Regions from separate parts of the Mesorhizobium sp. Cs1299R1N3 genome, predicted to be linked through region 2. Evidence: predicted binding sites of a transcription regulator. Region 2 holds the regulator's gene; the other holds the start of a gene.
The links. The regulator PhoB, encoded in region 2, activates phosphate uptake and scavenging genes when phosphate is short. The targets are predictions, from matches to a motif close to TGTCATNNANCTGTCAT.
Positions count from the first base shown of each region.

Region 1 (8,351 bases), on a different contig from region 2:
CTACACATCCTACGGCTATCTGGCGGGTGGCCGCTTCGGGTCGGATAACCAGGCGACGGCGGCCCGCAATGTCGACGGCTGGACCAAGAGCGTCTGCACGCAGTTGAAGAACGAGGGCGTGCAAATCTACACTCTGGTGCTGCAGTCCGACACGCCCGCCAACCGCTCGCTTTACAGCGCCTGCGCTTCCGACCCCAGCAACTATTATGCCGTCAATGACCCGACCAAACTGCCGGACGTGTTCCTGCAGATCGCCAACAAGTTCTCGAAGCTGCAATTGACGAATTGAAGCCATGGCCCGAGAGCATCGGGCCTGAGCCGACCGGTCGGCTCAACTCGTATGGGAGACGACCTTGTCGACCGTTTCAGGGAAGAAGTCGGGTGCCGCGAGGCGTTTGCCGAACATCATGTCGTATTGCAACAGACGGAAATCGCGGATCGCCGGGTCGATCTCCTTCTGCCGCGCCCAGTCGGACGTGGCCTCGCCCGTCGGCGTCAGCAACAAGTTGCGGTCGACGACGCGATAGCGCTCCCGCATCTCGCCCAGGAAACCCGTGTAGTAGGGGTGGGTGATGCCTGCGGCGGTGAGGATATGATAGGGCAGGAAGGCAGGGCTCACCGTCCCCAGATTCTCGACCGGGCCTGAGCGGTTCGACCAGATGATCAGCGGTGTCGCGTGATGTTCGAGAGCGGCCTCCGGCGTCGGTTCCTTGCGTGGCGCGACGTTGTCCTTCAAGAAGCCCGTCTCGACATAGACCGGTCCGAGCGGCGGCAGGTGGTCACCGAAAAAGGCGACAATCGTTGGCCGCTCGCGCGTCTTGGCCCATTCGATCAGCCGCTCGAGGCCGCGGTCCGCGTCGGCTGAACCCTCGGCGTAGGAGATCAGCGAGTCACGCGCCCACTGGCTGATCGGGGCTTGCACCGAGTGGGTCGGGTTCGAATAGCGGTTCGGTTCATACGGGCCATGGTTCTGCAGGCTGACGGCGAAGAAGAAGACCGGGTCTTCGCTGGCGTCGGCTTCGCGGATGATCTCGTCGGTCATCGCAGCGTCGGATGCCAGCGGTCCGCGCTTTTCCATGGGCGGCAGCGTCTCTTCCGATTTGAAGTCGTTGAAGCCGAAATCGGCATAGACCGCGCCGCGATTCCAGAACCAGTTTGTGCCTGGATGGATGGCGCGTGCCCTATAGCCTTCGCTCTTCAGGAAGGTCGCCATCGACGGCGTCGGGGTGCGTACATATTGCTGGTAGGGGATGCTGCCGGCCGGCAGGAAGGCGTTCGAGAACCCGGTAAGCGCTTCGAATTCGATGTTGGCGGTCATGCCGCCGAATTCAGGCGAGAACATCGAGCCCGAGCGGAGCGCCCGCACATTGGGGATCGGATCCGGGGTGATGGTGACGCCGGGCAGCTTGGTCGAATCCCAGAAGGATTCGCTCATGACGACGATGATGTCGGGCTTCTCGGTAGGCACCGAGGCCGTCACATTGGTTCGGTCAATGGCCGCAATTGCCTTGTCGGAATAGCCTGGTGGTGCCGAGACATGCGCCATCGGCACGTTGAGCGCGAAGGCGAGCGCAAAGCCGTTGGAGGCGTAGTTTTCCTTCTGGTCCCACATGATGGGGATGATCTGCAGCCGGTCCCGCGTCCACGAGAAAGTGGCGTAGTCCATGATCGAGACGAAGAAGGCGAGCAGCGGCACCGCCAGCGTCAGCCGGGCAAGGCGGCCCTTGTGGCTGAGGGCTGGAACCTTGCGGCGCCATAGCCGCCAGCCGTAGACGAGCAGGGACAGGCCGGCGACGATGCCCGCGACCATGGCGAGCGCGGTCATAGGCCGCTCGCGCACCAGCAGCGGCAGCAGGGCGAAAATCTGGCGGGCATAGAGAAAATCGGTGGGGTAGAGCGGATCGCCGAGATAATGCGATTTCTGGTGGCCGACAAAGGCCAGCGACAGGGTCAGCGGTGCCACGATCATCAGGCTCTGATGACTGCGCCCGAGCACCGCGTCGAGACCGATCAGGACCAGCGCGAACACGACGATGGTTGTCCAGCCCGGCTTGAACGGCTGCAGGAAGAAGGAAACGGTGCCGGCAACGTCGCCGCGCACAATCAGTTCGATGGCGAACACCAGCACGGCCGAGATCGCCAGGCTGATCAGCCCGTAACGGACGACCGGCCATCGCCGGCCCGGTAGATAGCCGGTGGACGGATCGTCTTCCAGGAACTGCGGCGCGGCGTTGCCGGCACGTTTGAAGCTCTTTGCCACTTTAACTTCCCACCCCAAGACAATCCACGTCATTCGATTGTCATATAATTGTCACGCAAAGCTAGCGCCTATGGCGGAAATAAGAAGAGCCAGCAAACGATTCGTGAGCGGTTTTCATCAGGTGTGATCGCCGCAAAGCCCTTTGGGAACAGGCGCTCGGCGCATGGTTCGGATTCGGCGCCGGGTTGAACCGGGCTTGACTTGGCGGCCTGCCTTGCGTCACAGGCAGGGAAAATTCGTAGTATCAGGCAAGCAAAACAAGTCTGGGGAGCCCTCGCATGGCCGTCGCATTCACCTTTCCAGGACAAGGAAGCCAGGCTGTCGGCATGGGCAAGGATCTTGCCGATGCCTTTCCAGAGGCGCGCGGGATCTTCCAGGAAGTCGACGACGCGCTTGGCGAAAACCTGTCGAAGCTGATCTGGGAAGGTCCCGAAGAGACCCTGACGCTGACGGCCAATGCGCAGCCGGCCCTCATGGCGGTATCGCTGGCGGCGATCAGGGCGCTGGAAGCGCGCGGTTTCTCGCTGAAGGACAAGGTCGCCTATGTCGCCGGCCATTCGCTGGGCGAATATTCGGCACTCGCCGCCGCCGGCTTCGTTTCCGTTGCCGATGCCGCCCGTCTGCTGCGCATTCGCGGCAACGCCATGCAGGCGGCGGTGCCGGCTGGCGAGGGCGCCATGGCGGCGATCATCGGATTGGAGCAGGCCGATGTCGAAGCTGCCTGTGCCGAGGCCGCCCTGGGCGCTGGCAAGGGCGCTGCCTGCCAGGTGGCGAACGACAATGGCGGCGGCCAGCTGGTCATATCAGGCACGAGAGCCGCAGTGGAACTGGCGGCGAGACTGTGCACCGAAAAGGGTGCCAAACGGGCCCTGATGCTGCAGGTTTCGGCGCCTTTCCATTCCGCGCTGATGACACCGGCGGCCGAGATCATGCGCGAGGCGCTGGCGAGCGTCGCGAGGGCCGCGCCGGTGGTGCCCATCGTCTCCAACGTCACCGTCACTCCGACCAGTGACCCCGATGAGATCGCACGGCGTCTGGTCGAACAGGTGGTTGCCCGCGTGCGCTGGCGCGAAACGGTGGAATGGTTCGGCGCCAACGGCGTCTCCACGCTTTACGAGATCGGCGCCGGCAAGGTGCTTTCGGGCCTGGCGCGGCGCATCAACCGCGACATCGCCACCGCCTCGGTAGGTTCCGCGGCCGAGGTCGAGGCGGCATTGGCGGCGCTTGCATAAAACGCCATTTGATACCATCCCTATACGGGGTGCCCTCTTCTCAACCTGGAGACAAAAATGTTCGAATTGACCGGCCGCAAGGCGCTTGTCACCGGCGCATCGGGGGGCATCGGCGAGGCGATCGCCAGGGTGTTGCATGCGCAGGGCGCGATCGTCGGCCTGCACGGCACGCGCCTCGAGAAACTGGAAACGCTGGCCTCCGAACTGGGCGACCGGGTCAAGCTGTTCCCGGCCAACCTGTCGAACCGCGACGAGGTCAAGGCACTCGGCCAGAAGGCGGAGGCCGATCTCGAGGGCGTCGACATTCTGGTCAACAATGCCGGCATCACCAAGGACGGCCTGTTCGTGCGCATGTCGGACGCCGACTGGGATACGGTGCTGGAGGTTAACCTCACCGCCGTTTTCAGGCTGACCCGTGAACTGACCCACCCGATGATGCGCCGCCGCCATGGCCGCATCATCAACATCACTTCGGTGGTCGGCGTGACCGGCAATCCCGGCCAGGCGAATTACTGTGCCTCCAAGGCCGGTATGATCGGCTTGTCGAAGTCGCTGGCGCAGGAGATCGCCACCCGCAACATCACCGTCAACTGCGTCGCTCCGGGCTTCATCGAATCGGCGATGACCGACAAGCTCAACGACAAGCAGAAAGAGGCGATCATGGCGGCGATCCCCACGAAGCGCATGGGCACCAGTGCCGAAGTGGCGTCCGCCGTTGCCTATCTGGCTTCGAACGAGGCCGCCTACGTAACCGGGCAGACCATTCATGTGAATGGCGGTATGGCGATGATCTGAGCGAGGATCTGAGCGAGGTCCGCGGTAACATCGCCGCGCTGTGAAAACCCACCATTTCGGCTTGGACCTTGGCTATTTTTCGTGTAATGCGGCCCGCAACCCGGCGGTTCGGGCAAAAACCGGTCCGTGGCCGTTGCGTTTCCGGCAGGACCATCTTTCAGCTTGATTAGCGGCATTCCGCCCGCTAACGAAGACAGACAAACAAAAGACGAGGATGCCCAAATGAGTGACACCGCAGAGCGCGTCAAGAAGATCGTCATCGAACACCTTGGCGTCGATGCCGACAAAGTGACGGAGCAGGCGAGCTTCATCGATGATCTGGGCGCTGACAGCCTCGACACTGTCGAACTGGTCATGGCGTTCGAAGAAGAATTCGGCGTTGAGATCCCCGATGACGCAGCCGAGACCATTCTGACCGTCGGCGATGCGGTGAAGTACATCGACAAGGCTTCGGCCTGACGCTTTCCGCAGTCGTCACCGGGGAGGACCTGCGATGAGACGTGTCGTCGTCACGGGCCTTGGCCTGGTTTCACCGTTCGGCATGGGCTTCGAGCACGGCTGGAAGGAACTGCTGACCGGCCGCAGCGCTGCCAAGCGCGTCACCGAGTTCGAGGTGGACGATCTTGCCTGCAAGATCGCCCACGTCATTCCGCGTGGCGACGGCTCCAACGGCACGCTCAATCCCGAAGCCATTCTTGAGCCGAAGGAACTTCGCAAAATCGGCGACTTCATCCTGTACGGGATCGCGGCCGCCGATGAAGCGCTGAAGGATTCCGGCTGGCAGCCTTCAACCGAGGAGGAGCGTTGCGCCACTGGTGTGCTGATCGGCTCCGGCATCGGCGGTCTTGAGGGCATCGCCGAGAACGCGATCATCCTCAAGGAACGCGGCCCGCGCCGCATCAGCCCGTTCTTCATTCCCGGAAATATCATCAATCTCGTGTCGGGCCAGGTTTCGATCCGGCACGGATTGAAAGGCCCCAACCACGCTGTGGTCACTGCTTGCTCGACCGGCGCGCACGCCATTGGTGACGCCGCCCGGCTGATCATCTTCGGCGATGCCGACATCATGTTGGCAGGCGGCGCCGAATCGCCGGTGACCCGGCTTTCGCTCGCCGGCTTCGCCGCCTGCCGGGCACTCTCGACCGAGCGCAACGATAGCCCGCAAACGGCCTCGCGGCCTTACGACCGCGACCGCGACGGCTTCGTCATGGGCGAAGGCGCCGGTGTCGTCGTGCTGGAAGAGCTCGAGCATGCCAAGGCGCGCGGAGCGAAAATTTATGCCGAGGTGACCGGCTACGGCCTGACCGGCGACGCCTATCACATCACCGCACCGGCCGAAGATGGCGACGGGGCCTTCCGTTGCATGACGGCGGCGCTGAACCGGGCAAAGCTTACGCCAGCCGATGTCGACTACATCAATGCGCACGGCACCTCGACCATGGCCGATACGATCGAACTCGGCGCTGTCGAGCGGTTGGTCGGCAATGCGGCGTCCAAGATTTCAATGTCGTCGACCAAGTCGTCGATCGGCCATTTGCTGGGAGCAGCCGGCGCGGCCGAAGCGATCTTTTCGATCCTCGCCATACGCGACAATATCGCACCGGCGACCATCAACCTCGACAATCCCGAACGCGAAACCGCGATCGACCTGGTGCCGAACAAGCCACGCCCGCGCCAGATCGACGTAGCCCTGTCCAATTCCTTCGGCTTCGGCGGCACCAACGCCTCGCTCGTCTTCCAGCGGTATAATGGCTGACGGTCCGGTTACCGGGCAATGCTTTGGCGTGCCGTCAATTTTGCCATATTCGCCCCTACTCTGCCGCAGGGGATTCGTTGAGAGATCGAACGGTAGGGCGAAATGAACACAAATCCGTCAGACAACGGAGAATTCGGGCAAAGGCCGGCGAATACCGGGCCGATCGTGCCGAAGACGGCCAGCGAGGCGCTGCGGCCGGAAGCCGGAACGCCGCCGCCGAAACGCTCGCGCGCTTCGCGCAGCCAGGTCGTCGTGTTCATGAACTTCGTCATCTCCTCGGTGATGCTGATGGTTCTGGCGGCGGGCGTGGCCCTCTATTTCGGCAAGCAGGAGTTTACCGAGCCCGGCCCTTCCGCCAACGGCGACACTTTCCTCGTCAAGCCCAACAGTGGCGTCCAGGATATCGCCGACCAGCTTGAGCGCCGCGGACTGATCAGCGACGCCCGCGTATTCCGCCTCGGTGTGCGTGCCTTCGGCAACGATTCCGCACTCAAGGCCGGAGAATACGAGATCAAGCCCAGGGCATCCATGCGCGACATCATGGAACTCCTGAAGAGCGGCAAGTCGGTGATGTACTCGCTGACTATTCCTGAAGGGCTGACGGTCGAGCAGGCCTTGCAGCGCATCGCCGACGAACCCGCCCTGAGCGGCGATATGCCGGGGAAGACGCCCCCCGAGGGTAGCCTTGCCACCGACACGCTGCGCTTCACGCGTGGCGCAACGCGTCAGCAGATGGTCGAAAAGCTGCTCGCCGATCAGAAGAAACTGGTCGATGAGGTGTGGCAGCGGCGCGCGCCGGATCTGCCCTTGGCCAACGTCGAGGACTTTGTCACCCTGGCCTCGATCGTCGAGAAGGAAACCGGCAAGGGCGATGAACGCTCACGGGTGGCTGCTGTCTTCCTGAACCGGTTGGCCAAGGGCATGCGCCTGCAGTCCGATCCGACCATCATCTATGGTCTGTTTGGCGGCAAGGGCAAGCCGGTGGACCGCCCGATCTACCAGTCCGACATCCAGAAGCAGACGCCTTACAACACCTACGTGATCAGCGGCCTGCCGCCGACGCCTATCGCCAATCCAGGCCGCGCGGCCCTCGAGGCCGTGGCCAATCCGTCGAAGACCGACGACCTCTATTTCGTCGCCGACGGCACGGGCGGCCACGTCTTTGCGTCGACCCTGAACGAGCATAATGAAAACGTCGCCCGCTATCGCGCGCTGCAGAAGAAGCAGGCCGATGAAGCAGCCAAGGCCGCCGCTGCCGGCGGTACCAGCGGCAGTGCCGACAAGCCTGCTGCCGACAAGCCTGCTGACGACAGCGACGGCACCGGTGGCGACAACGGCGATGCCGGCGGTGATGCGGGCGCGGTCCAGTAAGGTGAAGAAAGGCGTTGCCTGGAAGGCGGCGGCCTGACATTTGAAGGAACGCCGGGCGTCCGATTTCGACGCATTCGCGGTGTGGTCATTTTAAGCCGCGCTTGCCCCTCCGGAAAACCGTTTCGGGGTAAGGCGCCAGGGGTGTACAGGGCGACATGAATTTGCAGAGCATGACCGGTTTTGCGCGCGTCGTCGCCGAGCATGACGGCACCGCGATTGCCTGGGAAGTCAAATCCGTCAATGGCAAGAGCGTCGAGGTTCGCCTGCGGCTGCCTCAGGGATTCGAGCGGCTGGAGCCTGTGGTCAGGCAAACGCTGCAGAAGCGTTTCGCCCGCGGCAATTTCCAGGCGACGCTGACCATCGGCCGCGCCGCCAGCGCGCAGACGCAACCTGTCGTCAATGAGGCGTTTTTGAAAGATCTCGCCGGTCTGGCCAAGCGGCTGCAGGAACAGTTCGGCGTTGCGCCTGCAACGGCTGACGGATTGCTGTCGCTGCGTGGCGTGCTCGACGTTGCCGAAACCATCGAAACCGAAGAAGTGCGGGCCGCGCTCGATACCTCCATCATGGCCGCGCTGGACGTGGCGCTGAACGGCCTGGAACAGGCCAGGCAAGGCGAGGGCGCCGCGCTGGCCGTGCTTTTGTCCGGCCATATCGACACCATCGAGACACTGACCCTGCGCGCGGAAGCCGACCCGTCACGCGATACGGCGGCGATCCGCGAACGCATTGCCGAGCAGGTCCGGCTGCTGATGGACGCATCCGCCAATCTGGATGCAAGCCGGCTGCACATGGAGGCGGCGTTCCTTGCCACCAAGGCCGATATTCGCGAAGAGATCGACCGGCTGAAAACGCATGTCGCGTCTGGCCGGGCCTTGCTCGAGGGCGGCGGCGCCGTCGGCCGCAAGCTCGATTTTCTGGCACAGGAATTTAACCGCGA
Region 1 is NZ_JAPYKQ010000005.1:257,090-265,440, forward strand. It holds gene O7B34_RS14530 (pilus assembly protein) at 1-289, shown strand, start outside; gene O7B34_RS14535 (LTA synthase family protein) at 332-2,293, opposite strand; gene fabD (ACP S-malonyltransferase) at 2,539-3,492, shown strand; gene fabG (3-oxoacyl-[acyl-carrier-protein] reductase) at 3,550-4,287, shown strand; gene O7B34_RS14550 (acyl carrier protein) at 4,510-4,746, shown strand; gene fabF (beta-ketoacyl-ACP synthase II) at 4,781-6,043, shown strand; gene mltG (endolytic transglycosylase MltG) at 6,146-7,414, shown strand; gene O7B34_RS14565 (YicC/YloC family endoribonuclease) at 7,570-8,351, shown strand, end outside.
Region 1: O7B34_RS14535 (LTA synthase family protein) is a predicted target of PhoB. The motif match lies at 2,299-2,315, and genes of this name have one in related genera.

Region 2 (8,351 bases):
GCGGCCTCGATCGCCTTCTTCATGGCGGCCTCGTCGGTCTTCCAGCGCTCTTCCTGGAAATTCGACCACGAAACGCCGATGACCTTGTCCTTCGCCTGCGCCACCGGCGCCAGCGTCAGCGACATGGCGACACCCGCCAGGATGGCGACTGTGAATCTCTTCATGATATATCCTCCCTGCGCCGCGTATGGCGCGACCAAACTGGCCCGAAGGCCGGCACAAAGGCCCTATTTTTTCGAGCCTCGAAAAAACACTGATCCATCGTCGGAACACTGTCAACATCGATTCTGATGGATTTTGAGGTGCCGGGACCCTTTTTTCGAGTCCCGCAATAAATAAATGACAGCTCCTGCCGCTTCTGCCAGTATTCGGCCCGTTGCCGGAGATGTTCGAGGGGGTGTCAAGAACCGCGGCGACGGGAGGATGTGGGAAGCATGTCGGTCGGAATCCGCCACGACGATCTGCGCCGGCGCAACCGCGCCATGGTGATTGCAGCCGTGCGTCAGGGTGGTCAGCCCTCGCGCACCGAGATCGCCGCCACCACCGGCCTCAGCCACTCGACCATATCGGCGATATCAGCCGACCTGATCGACGAGGGTATCCTGACCGAAGGCAAGCCGAACGAGGCCGGTTCACTGAAACGCGGCCGGCCGCAGGTTGGCCTTGGTCTCAACCCCGAGGCCGCGGCTGTGATGACCGTGGTGCTGTCGCTGAATTTCCTGTCCGTCGCCGTCATCGATTATTCCGGCCAGGTGGTCGCCGAGGAACAGCGCCGGCTGGACACGCTGACCATATCGCGCGAGGCGCTGATCGGCGAATGCACGGCAATAGTGCGGCGGCGCCTCGAGGACCCCGATCTCGACGTCCGCAGTATTGCCCGCATCGCGCTGGCGATCCAGGGCATCACCGACACCGAGGCGCGTGCGATGCTGTGGTCGCCGATCACGCCGCAGACGGATATTCCCTTCGCCGACATACTTGAAGCCGAGTTCGGCATCCCCGCCACCATGGAGAACGACTGCAACATGATGGCGGTGGCGCTGCGCTGGCGCGACCCCGAACGCTACCGCGACGACTTCATCGCCATCCTGCTCTCGCACGGCATTGGCATGGGCCTGGTGCTGAAGGGCGAGCTTTTCACCGGCACGCATTCGTCGGGAGGCGAGTTCGGCCACATGATCCATCGCCCGGGAGGCGCGCTCTGCCGCTGCGGGCGGCGCGGCTGCGTCGAGGCCTATGCCGGCAACTACGCCATCTGGCGCAACGCCAGGCAGCTTGGCGAGGACGCCGAACCGGTCGCCGATGTCAGCGATGCGCAGATGCGGGCACTCGCCGCGACGGCAAGGGAGAAAGACGGACCGGAGCGCGAAGCCTATCGCAAGGCCGGCGAGGCGCTGGGCTATGGGCTGGGCAGCCTGTTCGCTCTGATCGATCCCGCACCCGTCGCCATGGTCGGCGTCAGCGCCGCCGCCTTCGACCTAATCGAGCCGGCCTTGCGCGAGGCCATCGCCCAGACCGCCGGCGGCCAGCATTCGGAATCGATTTCCTTCGACACCGAGCCGAACGAGCTGCCGCTCATCCGCGAAGGTTGCGCCATGCGGGCGCTGACCTTCGTCGACCAGGAGATTTTCGCGCCGGGCGTGCTGGCGAGGCCCGGCGTTCCGGGCAAGAATGTAGCCTGATTTCAGTCTTCGCGGATCGCGTAGCCCGCGCCGCGAATGGTGCGGATCACGTCCGGCATGCGGCCGTTGTTGACCGCCTTGCGCAGCCGGCCGACATGCACGTCCACGGTGCGCTCGTCGATATAGATCGTCTCGCCCCAGACATTGTCGAGCAGCTGGCTGCGCGAGAACACGCGACCGGGATGACGCATCATGAATTCGAGCAGGCGGAACTCGGTCGGCCCGAGCCGGATCTCGCTCTTCTTGCGATAGACCCGGTGCGATTCCCGGTCGAGCACGATGTCGCCGACCTTGAGCACGCTGGACAGCACTTCCGGCTTGGCGCGGCGCAGCAGCGCCTTGACCCGGGCCATGAATTCCGGTGTCGAGAACGGCTTGACCAGATAGTCGTCGGCACCGGTCGAGAGGCCGCGCACGCGGTCGCTCTCCTCGCCGCGCGCCGTCAGCATGATGATCGGCAGCCTCTCGGTCTCGGGCCGCATTCGCAGGCGCCGACAGAGTTCGATGCCGGAAACCGCCGGCACCATCCAGTCGAGCACCAGGAGGTCGGGCACGTTCTCCTGGAGGCGGATCTCGGCTTCGTCGCCGCGCGTCACCACCTCGACCTGGTAGCCTTCCGATTCCAGATTGTAGCGGAGGAGCACGCCGAGCGGCTCCTCGTCCTCCACCACCATGATGCGTGGCGCGATCATCGATTGATCATCCCTGCCGTCAAGCCGCCGGCACCGACATCGCCGTCTCGTCCTGCTTCGGACGGTTGGCGGGCAGTTGCGTGCCGGTCAGCACATAATATGCATTCTCGGCAATGTTGGTCACGTGGTCGCCGATGCGTTCGAGATTCTTGGCGCAGAACAAAAGATGCGTGCAAGCCGTGATGTTGCGCGGATCCTCCATCATGTAGGTCAGGAGTTCGCGGAACACCGATGTGTATTTGACATCGATGCGTTCGTCGTCATTCCTGAGCTTGGCGAGCGCGGCGGCATCGCCGGCCGCGTATTCCTCGACCACGCCCTGCACCTGGATCAGCACCAGCTGCGCCATGGAGTCGATCGAATGCGACAGGTCGCGCGGCGTGGCGGAGAGGCCGACGGAGCCGACGCGCTTGGCAATGTTCTTGGCAAGGTCGCCGATGCGCTCGAGATCGCCCGCCATCCGGATCGAGCCGACGACGTGACGCAGATCGTCGGCCATCGGCTGACGCTTGGCGATCAGGGTGATGGCGCGGTCGTCGAGTTCGCGCTGGCGCGCGTCCATGATGGCATCGTCGGAGACGACGCGCTGTGCCAGCGCGTTATCGGAATTCAGCAGCGCCTTGGTGGCGCCGCCGACCATCGTGCCGGCGAGATCGCCCATGTCGCTGATCAGCCTGCTGATCTGTCCGAGATCCTCGTCGAAGGCTGCGACTGTATGTTCGGCCATGATCCTGGTCCTCGTATGCGTGATATCAGCCGAAGCGGCCGGTGATGTAGTCCTGGGTGCGCTTCTCGCGAGGCGACGTGAAGATCTTCTCGGTCTTGTCGAATTCGACCAGTTCGCCCAGATACATGAAAGCCGTCTGGCGTGACACGCGCGCCGCCTGCTGCATATTGTGGGTGACGATGACGATCGTGTAGTCGGCCTGCAACTCGTCGATCAGTTCCTCGATCTTGGCGGTCGACAGCGGATCGAGCGCCGAGGCCGGCTCGTCGAGCAGGATGACCTCCGGCTTCACCGCCACGGTGCGGGCGATGCAAAGACGCTGCTGCTGGCCGCCTGACAGGCTGAGGCCGCTGGCGTTCAGCTTGTCCTTGACCTCGGTCCACAATGCGGCGCGCTTCAGCGCCTGCTCGACACGGCCGTCCATTTCGGCCTTGCTGATCTTCTCATAGAGCCTGACGCCGAAGGCGATGTTCTCATAGATCGACATCGGGAACGGCGTCGGCTTCTGGAACACCATGCCGATCTTGGTACGCAGCAGGTTGAGATCCTGCGAGCGGTCGAGAACGTTCTGGCCGTCGAGCAGCACCTGGCCCTCGGCGGTCTGCTTGGGGTAGAGTTCGTAGATGCGGTTGAAGACGCGCAGCAGCGTCGACTTTCCGCAACCCGACGGTCCGATGAAGGCCGTCACGCTGCGCTCGGGCAGCGACAACGTGATGTCCTTCAGCGCCTTCGACTGGCCGTAGTAGAAATTGAGGTTCTTGACCTCGATCTTCGCCTTGGCGGCTGCCTCGGTGGCAATCGTCATGTCTGGAGACAACATCTGGCTCATTTGTCCTCTCTGCGTCCGGTCAGGCTGCGCGCAAAGATGCTGAGCGCGAGAACCGTCAATGTGATTATGAGTGCGCCGGTCCAGGCCAGCTGCTGCCATTCCTCATAGGGGCTGAGAGCGAACTGGAAGATGGTGACCGGCAGGCTGGCCATCGGCGCGTTGAGATTGCTCGACCAGAACTGGTTGTTGAGCGCGGTGAAGAGCAGCGGCGCCGTCTCGCCGGAGATGCGGGCGATCGACAGCAATATGCCGGTGACGATGCCGGAAAGTGCTGCACGGTAAGCCACTGATTTGATGACCACCCAGCGCGGCGCGCCGATCGCGGTGCCGGCTTCGCGCAAGGCGTTCGGCACCAGGTTGAGCATGTCCTCGGTGGTGCGCACGACCACGGGGATGACCAGGATGGCCAGCGCGACGGCGCCGGCGATCGCCGAGAAATGCCCCATCGGCCGCACCATCAATTCGTAGACGAACAGGCCGATGATGATCGACGGCGCCGACAGCAGGATGTCGTTGATGAAGCGCACCACGGTGGTGAGTTTCGAGAAGCGGCCGTATTCGGCCATGTAGGTGCCGGCCAGAACACCGATTGGCGTGCCGACGATAACGGCGATGACCGTCATCACCACGCTGCCATAGATAGCGTTCAGCAGGCCGCCGGCATCGCCGGGGGGCGGCGTCATCTGCGTGAACACATCAAGGGAGAGCCCGGCTGCGCCTTTGTAGACCAAAGCGCCGAGGATCAGTGCCAGCCAGGCAAGCCCGATGCCCGCGGCGGCGACGCACAGCGTCATCATCACCGAGTTTCTGGTCTTGCGGCGGCTGTGAAGCGACGAGGCTGTCGACATCGGTCAGGCTCCGGTGCGGGCGTCGATGCGCATCAGCATGTAGCGTGCGATGGCAAGGATGAGGAAAGTGATGACGAACAGGATCAAGCCGAGCGCCACCAGCGAGGACGTGTAGAGATCGCCGACGGCTTCGGTGAATTCATTGGCGATGGTCGCGGAGATTGTCGTTGCCGGCGCGAACAGCGAGGTCGAGATGCGGTGCGCATTGCCGATCACGAAGGTCACCGCCATGGTTTCGCCGAGCGCGCGGCCAAGGCCGAGCATGACGCCGCCCATGATGCCGATGCGGGTGTAAGGGATGACGACGCGGCGTGTCACTTCCCAGGTCGTGCAGCCAATGCCGTAGGCGGACTCCTTCAGCACCGGCGGCACCGTGTCGAACACGTCCTTGGTGATCGAGGTGATGAAGGGCAGCACCATGATGGCGAGGATCAGCGACGAGGTCAGCAGGCCGATGCCGTAGGGCGGACCGGCAAACAGGCTGCCAAGGCCGGGAACGCCATGGAAAACGCTGATGATGAAGGGCTGCACCGTCGTCTGCAGGAACGGCGCCAGGACGAACAGGCCCCAGATGCCGTAGATGATCGAAGGAATGCCGGCCAGCAGTTCCACCGCCATGCCGATTGGGCGCCGAAGCGGGCGCGGGCAAAGCTCGGTGAGAAAAATGGCAATGCCGATGCCGAGCGGCACGGCGATCAGGATGGCGATGGCCGATGTGACAATGGTGCCATAGATAGGCGCCAGGGCGCCGAATTTCTCCGTCACCGGGTTCCAGCTCTCGCTGGTCAGAAACGAGAAGCCGAAGGTCGACAGTGCCTGCCAGGAACCGGCAAACAACGAGATGGCGACGCCGCCAAGCAGCACCAGCACGAGAATGGCGGCGGCGCGGGTCAGCCCATGGAAGATCGAATCTGTTAACGCGAAGCGTCTGACGATGGCGTCGCGCGAGCCCTTAATGGCTGGCAAGGCTTCCTGGACAGCACTCATGTCAAGCTCGGCTCTTTGTGTTGAGAAAAAGGAGCGCCGCGTGAAGCGGCGCTCCTTCGGGTGATGTTACTCGCCAGCGTAGACCGGCTTGCCGCCGGCCGAGATGTCGGCCTTCCACGAAGCCTTGATCAGGTCGACGACGCTGTCGGGGATCGACACATAGTCGAGCGCCTTGGCGGTTTCCTTGCCGTCCTTGTAGGCCCAGGCAAAGAACTTCAGCGCTTCGCCGGTGGCAGCGGCATCGTCCGGAGCCTTGTGGATCAGCACCCAGGTCGAGGCGGCGATCGGCCAGGTGGCGTCGCCGGGCTCGTTGGTGATGATGACGTTGAAGTTCTTCGCGCCCTTGAAGTCGGCATTCGAAGCGGCGGCGCCGAAGGATTCGAGCGACGGCTCGACAACCTTGCCGGCTGCATTCACCATCTTGGAGTAGGACAGCTTGTTCTGCTTGGCATAGGCATATTCGACGTAGCCGATGCCGCCGTCGGTCTGCTTGACGGTGTTGGCAACGCCTTCGCTGCCCTTGGCGCCGACGCCGGTCGGCCATTCGACGGCCGTGTCCGAACCAACCTTGTCCTTCCAGTCGGGCGACAGTTTCACCAGGTAGTCGGTGAAGTTGAAGGTCGTGCCCGAACCGTCCGAACGATGCACGACCGCGATCGCGGTCGACGGCAGGGTGAGCGAGGGGTTCAGCGCCTTGATCGCGGCGTCGTCCCAGGTGGTGATGGCGCCGAGATAGATCTGGGCCAGCGTCTTGCCGTCGAGGACGAGTTCGCCCGGCTTGATGCCCGTGAGGTTGACGATCGGCACGATGCCGCCCATCACCATCGGGAACTGCACGAGGCCGTTCTTTTCCAGGTCTGCGTCGGACATCGGCTTGTCGGTGGCGCCGAAGGTCACGGTCTTGGCGATGACCTGCTTGATGCCGCCGCCGGAGCCGATCGACTGGTAGTTGAGGCCGATGCCGGTGTCCTTCTTGTAGGTGTCGGCCCATTTGGCGAACACCGGATAGATGAAGGTCGAGCCGGCGCCGGAAAGGTCAGCTGCCATTGCCGCGGAAAGGGTGAGGGTGGACGCCGCAGCCATTGCAATCGCAACGGCCGCCGAGCGGATGAAATGTCTCATGTGGCCTGCTCCTGTTCGGAAGATGGTCTCTCGGCGCCACTTCTTTCCGGCGCCCGCTGAGGCCAATAGCCTTGGATTATAACAGTCGCATGACAGTTTCATGTCAGCCCGGTAACGCGTCGCCGGCACCGGGAAAAGCACCGGTGTCGGGCGCTTCGAGGCGCGGTCCGAGTTTATCGCCGGAATCAGGGGCTTGAGCCGTTCGACGGGTGGAAGCACCCGGAATTCGACGGGGCTTTCCCAAGTGAAGAAAATCCGGACGGGAGCGCGTTGCTCGCAGCCAGAGCGTGTCATGGCCGGGCCATCGCCAAAAACAGGTCCGTTGGGGTAGAGTGACACTGTTTCTTGCAGGCGGTCGCTGCTCCCGCCCGTAACTGAGAAGAGCGGAATTCGATTTTGCTATTGTTCCGGCTGGACACCGTCTTTGATATGGCGCGATCGCACCATAGTCACTGCACGCGGAAGTAGCGGCAAATCCCCTGCTGATTCCCTCGATTTGCCTCACCGGATCCTAAATCAAGGCGACGCGGGCGCTATCCCGCGTTGCGGTGGACCTGACGGCCGGCGCCGACCCAACGCTCGACCTTCTCGAGCAGGGCCTTGGGGCTGATCGGCTTGGGCAGATAGTCGTCCATGCCCGCCTCCAGGCAGCGTTCGCGGTCACCCTTGAGCGCATGCGCGGTGACCCCGACGATCGGCACATGCGTACCGGTTTCCTGCTCCAGCAGGCGGATCGCGGCCGTCGCTTCGAGACCGCTCATCTCCGGCATCGAGACATCCATCAGGATCATGCACGGATTGAGCGTGCCGAAGGCGTCGAGTGCCTTGCGGCCGTTGCCGACGATCTCGAAACCGTAGCCGGTCTCGCCGAGGATCTGGGTGAAGACCATCTGGTTCACCTCGTTGTCCTCGGCCACCAGGATATCCAGCCTGTGCCCGCCCCCGGTGGCAGGCAGCCTGGGACGAACCGGCGGCGGCTGCAGCTGCGCGCGCTGCTCGGAAGGCGCCAGAGGCGACCGCGGGGTAATCTCGAGCGCCTCGCTCGCTGGCGGCTGAACGGCCTGGTCGTTGGTGGCGTGGCGATGGCGCTGGATGGTCGCGACCAGGGTCTCCAGAAGTACCGAGGAGCGTGCTGGCTTGATCAACTGCGCGTCGATGCCGAGATCGCGGTAGCTGGTGTTGGCAAGCGACTGGTCGACCGAGGTCAGCATGATGATCGGCGTGTCCGCGAGGCCCTCGGTGTTGCGCACGATGCGCGCCATTTCGGCGCCGCTCATCTCAGGCATCTGATAATCGAGCACGACACAATCCACCGCCACGCCATAGGCTGCCGCGGCGATCAGCACCTTGAGACCTTCGGCGCCGCTTTCGGCCGCGCAGGAATCGAACGTCCACGAGGTCATCTGCTCGGTCAGGATGGCGCGGTTGACGGCATTGTCGTCGACGATCAGCACGCGTGCGCCC
Region 2 is NZ_JAPYKQ010000007.1:95,677-104,027, reverse strand. It holds gene xylF (D-xylose ABC transporter substrate-binding protein) at 1-164, opposite strand, end outside; gene O7B34_RS17380 (ROK family protein) at 435-1,682, shown strand; gene phoB (phosphate regulon transcriptional regulator PhoB) at 1,685-2,374, opposite strand; gene phoU (phosphate signaling complex protein PhoU) at 2,394-3,101, opposite strand; gene pstB (phosphate ABC transporter ATP-binding protein PstB) at 3,127-3,930, opposite strand; gene pstA (phosphate ABC transporter permease PstA) at 3,927-4,778, opposite strand; gene pstC (phosphate ABC transporter permease subunit PstC) at 4,782-5,765, opposite strand; gene pstS (phosphate ABC transporter substrate-binding protein PstS) at 5,832-6,887, opposite strand; gene O7B34_RS17345 (PAS domain-containing protein) at 7,421-8,351, opposite strand, start outside.